DNA from 2 places in the Bacillus sp. AMCV2 genome. Region 1 is predicted to be linked to the other one. Evidence: a T-box and tRNA genes for the amino acid it is inferred to sense, from the RefSeq annotation. Region 1 holds a T-box; the other holds one or more tRNA genes.
The links. The T-box of region 1 lies ahead of glyQ (glycine--tRNA ligase subunit alpha). A T-box ahead of a tRNA ligase gene usually reads a tRNA of that ligase, here a tRNA-Gly.
Positions count from the first base shown of each region.

Region 2: it encodes a tRNA-Gly, which carries the amino acid that the T-box ahead of glyQ (glycine--tRNA ligase subunit alpha) is inferred to sense. The anticodon was not compared.

Region 1 covers NZ_JBVYIB010000002.1:2,464,187-2,467,600, reverse strand. Annotated here, with positions in the region: gene era (GTPase Era) at 1-253, shown strand, start outside; gene AC0OMA_RS12765 (YqzL family protein) at 401-544, shown strand; gene recO (DNA repair protein RecO) at 581-1,348, shown strand; T-box leader at 1,388-1,563, shown strand; gene glyQ (glycine--tRNA ligase subunit alpha) at 1,646-2,533, shown strand; partial or broken gene glyS (glycine--tRNA ligase subunit beta) at 2,526-3,414, shown strand, end outside.
Region 2 covers NZ_JBVYIB010000002.1:643,489-646,902, reverse strand. Annotated here, with positions in the region: rRNA gene AC0OMA_RS03460 (16S ribosomal RNA) at 1-1,425, opposite strand, end outside; tRNA gene AC0OMA_RS03455 (tRNA-Gly) at 1,587-1,660, opposite strand; tRNA gene AC0OMA_RS03450 (tRNA-Arg) at 1,674-1,750, opposite strand; gene AC0OMA_RS03445 (manganese catalase family protein) at 2,086-2,940, shown strand; gene gmuG (mannan endo-1,4-beta-mannosidase) at 3,001-3,414, opposite strand, start outside.

The DNA.
Region 1 (3,414 bases):
ATCCATCAAAGGGCAGGACAACGGTTCTGTGCACGTAGCGGCAACGATTGTGGTCGAGCGGGATTCCCAGAAAGGCATCGTGATCGGTAAAAAAGGAAGCCTTCTAAAAGAGGTTGGAAAAAGAGCGAGAGCGGATATTGAAGCACTGTTGGGCTCCCGTGTCTACCTTGAATTGTGGGTGAAAGTGCAGAAAGACTGGCGTAATAAAATGTCCCAGCTTCGCGATTTTGGCTTTAAAGAGGACGAATATTAATCTCTTGCTGTGTGTGTCATTATCTCACAGGAACAGGGATACATTAGCAAATTTTGTTTAACATGAAATGGAGGACATCTGGTCAAGATAAAGGTAAGAATTTGGAGTTTAGGTAAGCTAGTTTAACTACAGAAAGGTGGGTTTCTTGTGTTGAATTTTACCTGGAACGTATTTTCTCAAACAGGAAATGTTGATACGTATCTTCTTTTTAAAGAACTGGAAAAAGAGAACATGGAAAGACCCGAAGAACTAGAAGATGAGCTAGCCCGATTTGATTATCCAATTTTATAAACCTCTTGGCCGCTCCTGCTTGAGGAAGGTGCGGAAATGCTGACAAAATGTGAAGGAATCGTTCTTCGCACAAATGATTACGGAGAGACGAATAAAATCGTAACTTTATTGACAAGAGAACACGGAAAAATAGGTGTTATGGCACGAGGCGCCAAAAAACCGAACAGCCGTTTATCAGCAGTCAGCCAGCCCTTTTTGTATGGTTCTTTCTTAATGCAAAAAACATCGGGCCTCGGAACGCTTCAGCAGGGGGAAATGATCCTCAGCATGAGAGGCATCAGGGAAGACTTGTTTTTAACAGCATATGCTGCCTATATTGCTGAGTTAGTCGACAGAGGCACAGAAGAAAAAAAGTCAAATCCTTATTTATTTGAATTCATACTAGAATCATTAAAACAGCTGAATGAAGGAACAGATCCGGATGTTATCACCTTCATTGTTCAAATGAAGATGCTCGGTGTCATGGGCCTGTATCCTGAGCTGAATCATTGTGTACATTGTAAAAGCCAAGACGGAACCTTTCATTTCTCTGTTCGTGATAATGGTTTTATATGCCACCGCTGTTTTGAAAAAGATCCTTACAGGATACCGATTAAACCGCAAACGGCAAGGCTGTTAAGACTCTTTTACTATTTTGATCTGTCGAGACTCGGCAATGTGTCCTTAAAAGAGGAAACAAAAGCTGAATTAAAGCAAGTGATTGATTTATATTACGAAGAATATTCGGGATTGTATTTAAAATCAAAGCGCTTTTTAGATCAAATGGAAAGCATGAAACATCTTATGGGTGAAAACAAAAGTTGACATTTGGTCCATCTTTTTATATGATCATTTATTATAAAATATGTTGCAGTGAGAGAAAGAAGTACTTGCGTTTACCTCATGAAAGCGACCTTAGGGCGGTGTAAGCTAAGGATGAGCACGCAACGAAAGGCATTCTTGAGCAATTTTAAAAAAAGAGGCTGGGATTTTGTTCTCAGCAACTAGGGTGGAACCGCGGGAGAACTCTCGTCCCTATGTTTGCGGCTGGCAAGCATAGAGACGGGAGTTTTTTGGTTGCTGCCGCAGTCAACTTATGAAAGAAAAGTGGAGGTGCTTGAAATGAATATTCAAGACATGATTCTAACCTTGCAAAAGCATTGGTCCAGTCAGGGCTGTGTGCTTATGCAGGCTTACGATGTAGAAAAAGGAGCCGGCACGATGAGCCCGTATACATTTTTGCGCAGTATCGGCCCTGAACCGTGGAAAGTGGCTTATGTAGAGCCTTCCAGACGTCCTGCAGACGGCCGCTACGGGGAGAACCCGAACAGACTGTATCAACATCATCAGTTTCAGGTCATTATTAAACCGTCTCCTGATAACATTCAAGAGTTGTATTTGGATTCCTTGCGTGCTCTTGGAATTGATCCGCTTGAGCACGATATTCGCTTTGTTGAAGACAACTGGGAGAATCCGTCTTTAGGCTGCGCGGGTCTAGGCTGGGAAGTTTGGCTTGACGGAATGGAAATAACACAATTTACGTATTTCCAGCAGGTCGGGGGATTAGAGTGTAAACCCGTTTCTGTAGAGATTACGTATGGAATTGAGCGTCTCGCGTCTTATATCCAGGATAAAGAAAACGTGTTTGACTTGGAATGGACGTCAGGGTTTACAGTAAAAGATTTATTCATGATGGCCGAATATGAGCATTCTGTTTATACGTTTGAAACATCAGACGTCGATATGCTGTTCCAATTGTTCAGCACATATGAAAAAGAAGCGATCAAGCAAATGGATAACGGACTTGTTCATCCAGCATATGACTATGTGCTGAAATGCTCGCACACCTTCAATCTGCTTGACGCCAAAGGTGCGATCTCTGTTACCGAGCGGACGGGCTATATCGCAAGAGTGCGGAATTTAGCTAGAAAAGTAGCAAAAACCTATTATGAGGAACGAGAAAAACTAGGGTTTCCAATGCTTAAAGGGGAGGGTTCTTCTCATGAGTAAACAGGATTTACTTTTAGAGATCGGATTAGAGGAAATGCCGGCGCGCTTTTTGAATGAAAGCATGGTTCAGCTTGGCGACAAGCTGACAGGCTGGCTTAAAGAAAAAAATATTACTCACGGTGAAGTGAAACTATTCAATACACCGAGACGTCTTGCTGTGTTCGTTAAGGATGTCGCAGAAAAGCAGGATGATATAAAAGAAGAAGCAAAAGGGCCTGCGAAAAAAATTGCCCTTGATGCGGACGGGAACTGGACAAAAGCGGCAATCGGCTTTTCAAAAGGCCAAGGCGCGAATGTGGAAGACCTGTACATCAAAGAAGTAAAAGGCATAGAGTATGTATTCGTGCAAAAATTCCAAGCTGGCCAAGAAACGAAGTCGCTTCTGCCAGAATTGAGCGGTTTAATTACAAGCTTGCATTTCCCGAAAAACATGCGCTGGGGAAATGAAGATTTGCGTTATATCCGACCGATCAAATGGATTGTCGCATTATTTGGACAGGATGTCATTCCATTTTCGATCACAAACGTTGAGTCTGGACGGACAACACAGGGACACCGTTTCCTCGGACATGAAGTGTCAATTGAATCACCTTCAGCTTATGAAGAGCAGCTGAAAGAACAGCATGTTATTGCTGATCCTAGCGTCCGAAAGCAAATGATTCAATCTCAGCTGGAAACAATGGCTGATGAAAACAATTGGAGCATTCCAGTTGACGAAGACCTTCTTGATGAAGTGAATCATTTAGTAGAATACCCGACAGCTCTTTACGGTTCATTTGAATCCGAGTTTCTGTCAATTCCTGAAGAAGTGCTTGTCACGACAATGAAAGAGCATCAGCGCTACTTCCCTGTCAAAGACAAAAACGGTGACCTGCTGCCTC
Region 2 (3,414 bases), 1.8 Mb from region 1:
TCTCGTGGTGTGACGGGCGGTGTGTACAAGGCCCGGGAACGTATTCACCGCGGCATGCTGATCCGCGATTACTAGCGATTCCAGCTTCACGCAGTCGAGTTGCAGACTGCGATCCGAACTGAGAACAGATTTGTGGGATTGGCTTAACCTCGCGGTTTCGCTGCCCTTTGTTCTGTCCATTGTAGCACGTGTGTAGCCCAGGTCATAAGGGGCATGATGATTTGACGTCATCCCCACCTTCCTCCGGTTTGTCACCGGCAGTCACCTTAGAGTGCCCAACTGAATGCTGGCAACTAAGATCAAGGGTTGCGCTCGTTGCGGGACTTAACCCAACATCTCACGACACGAGCTGACGACAACCATGCACCACCTGTCACTCTGCCCCCGAAGGGGACGTCCTATCTCTAGGATTGTCAGAGGATGTCAAGACCTGGTAAGGTTCTTCGCGTTGCTTCGAATTAAACCACATGCTCCACCGCTTGTGCGGGCCCCCGTCAATTCCTTTGAGTTTCAGTCTTGCGACCGTACTCCCCAGGCGGAGTGCTTAATGCGTTAGCTGCAGCACTAAGGGGCGGAAACCCCCTAACACTTAGCACTCATCGTTTACGGCGTGGACTACCAGGGTATCTAATCCTGTTCGCTCCCCACGCTTTCGCTCCTCAGCGTCAGTTACAGACCAGAGAGTCGCCTTCGCCACTGGTGTTCCTCCACATCTCTACGCATTTCACCGCTACACGTGGAATTCCACTCTCCTCTTCTGCACTCAAGTTCCCCAGTTTCCAATGACCCTCCCCGGTTAAGCCGGGGGCTTTCACATCAGACTTAAGAAACCGCCTGCGAGCCCTTTACGCCCAATAATTCCGGACAACGCTTGCCACCTACGTATTACCGCGGCTGCTGGCACGTAGTTAGCCGTGGCTTTCTGGTTAGGTACCGTCAAGGTACCGCCCTATTCGAACGGTACTTGTTCTTCCCTAACAACAGAGCTTTACGATCCGAAAACCTTCATCACTCACGCGGCGTTGCTCCGTCAGACTTTCGTCCATTGCGGAAGATTCCCTACTGCTGCCTCCCGTAGGAGTCTGGGCCGTGTCTCAGTCCCAGTGTGGCCGATCACCCTCTCAGGTCGGCTACGCATCGTCGCCTTGGTGAGCCGTTACCTCACCAACTAGCTAATGCGCCGCGGGTCCATCTGTAAGTGGTAGCCGAAGCCACCTTTTATGTTTGAACCATGCGGTTCAAACAACCATCCGGTATTAGCCCCGGTTTCCCGGAGTTATCCCAGTCTTACAGGCAGGTTACCCACGTGTTACTCACCCGTCCGCCGCTAACATCAGGGAGCAAGCTCCCTGATGTCCGCTCGACTTGCATGTATTAGGCACGCCGCCAGCGTTCGTCCTGAGCCAGGATCAAACTCTCCGATAAATGGATCACAGGTTAAGTTCACCGCATCCTACGGCGACACCTGTGTGACCTGCGTCGTGCAGGCCCTAGTTTGACTGACTACGCACATCGCTGTGCGATTTTTAAAAACTGAATTAACAGGTACGTTTTGTCTTGTTTAGTTTTCAAAGATCATTCAATAATGGAGCGGGTGATGAGAATCGAACTCACGACATCAGCTTGGAAGGCTGAGGTTTTACCACTAAACTACACCCGCGTGGTATCTTATATGGCGCGCCCGAGAGGAGTCGAACCCCTAACCTTTTGATCCGTAGTCAAACGCTCTATCCAATTGAGCTACGGGCGCTTATTAAGCGACTTAACTATCATACTATCATTTGATGTTGAAGTCAAGAAGTTTTTTTAAAAATGTTTTCGAATCTTTTTCAATTCGACTTTTCTTATTATACACATTTTTAAAATCTTGTAAACACCTTAGAAAAACTTTTTTGTTTTTCTGTTTTGTTTCACGCTGTTCATCAGCGACGTTTAATAATATACCATGCCTGTTTTATTTGGTCAACACTTTTCCTGTATTTTTTTATTTTCTTCTATCACGCCTTCCCATGCTTATCATGTATATATTTTATCTCATCTTACAAATAATATAAGAAAATCTCTTAAGAAGAAATGAGGCGTGTTATGTATTACTACAAAGAGGAACTGATTAATATCATTAAACCGGACAAGCCAGACCCGGCAGCTGCTAAGGTCCTGCAGGAGATATTAGGCGGTCATTACGGAGAAATGCGTACAATGATGCAGTTTTTTTTCCAAAGCTCTAATTTCAGAGGAAAGCAGAAACAGTATCGCGATCTGCTTCGTGGCATTTTTTTAGAGGAGATTGCCCACGTTGAACTGGTTCAAAACACAATCAATGCTTTATTAGATGAATCAGGCGGTGAAGGTGTCGGCAGTCAAGGTACAGATCAAGCGCCACTTAATGAAGCCGTTAAACATGCTAATCCTCATCATTATATTATTGGAGCGCAAAGTTCCCTTCCTGTTGATGCAGGGGGCAATCCGTGGAACGGGTCGTGGGTGTATAACCACGGAAACTTAATTACTGACCTGCTGGATAACCTGCTTCTTGAGTCGACAGGTGTGCTGCAAAAAACAAGAATTTATGAAATGAGCTCTAATCAGACGTTCCGCGAAACACTTGCTTTTCTGATTGTACGCGACAATGCTCACCAGAATGCATTCGCGAAAGCGCTCGAGACATTGGGCGTTGAGTGGGCGAAGCTGCTCCCTGTACCGAATTATGACATTAATAAATATCCTGAGTGCAGAAAGTATGTCGAATTAGGCTACCATAATGCACAGTTTAACTTTAGGTTGGATGAAACGAGAATCAGTGAAATCTATCAAGGGAAATCTCCAAGCCGAAATGGCGGAGAGTTACAAGTAATAGATCCTCCGGCAGGGTTTCCCGTACCAGTGCTTCCTGAAATACCGAATGAACACAGTCCTGGGTTAGGCGATATGAATGCTTAATCCAGTGGGAAGGTGCTCAAGAAACTTCTTGAGCACCTTCTTAATTGTGACATTACGGATTCATTCAACGATTGGCGTTAAAGAATCGCCGTTCCATATTTCTCCCTTATTGAGTGTCCAGCTGTCATAATATAAAGCCGAAGCACCCTTGTTTACAGCTGGGCTCCATTCATCATTCCATGCCAGAAAGTAAATGGTTTTAGGATATTTTTGTTTTATAGCATTGATGAACAGGCTGTAATCGAAGCTGCCGTTTGCTGTTTGCGGGCCGACTTCTGTAAAAGCAAATGGTTTATTAAGCGCTGTTAGCTGATCATATCCATTGATCGAGTAGGCATCTTGAAAATACGCATCTAATCCGACAATATCCACGTAAGACGCGCCCGGGTAAAAATCAGTTTTAAAATCTCGGTTGGCGTCGGGTGAGTAAACCCAAATCAAATGATCAAGTCCTCTTGTGTCGGTCATATAATG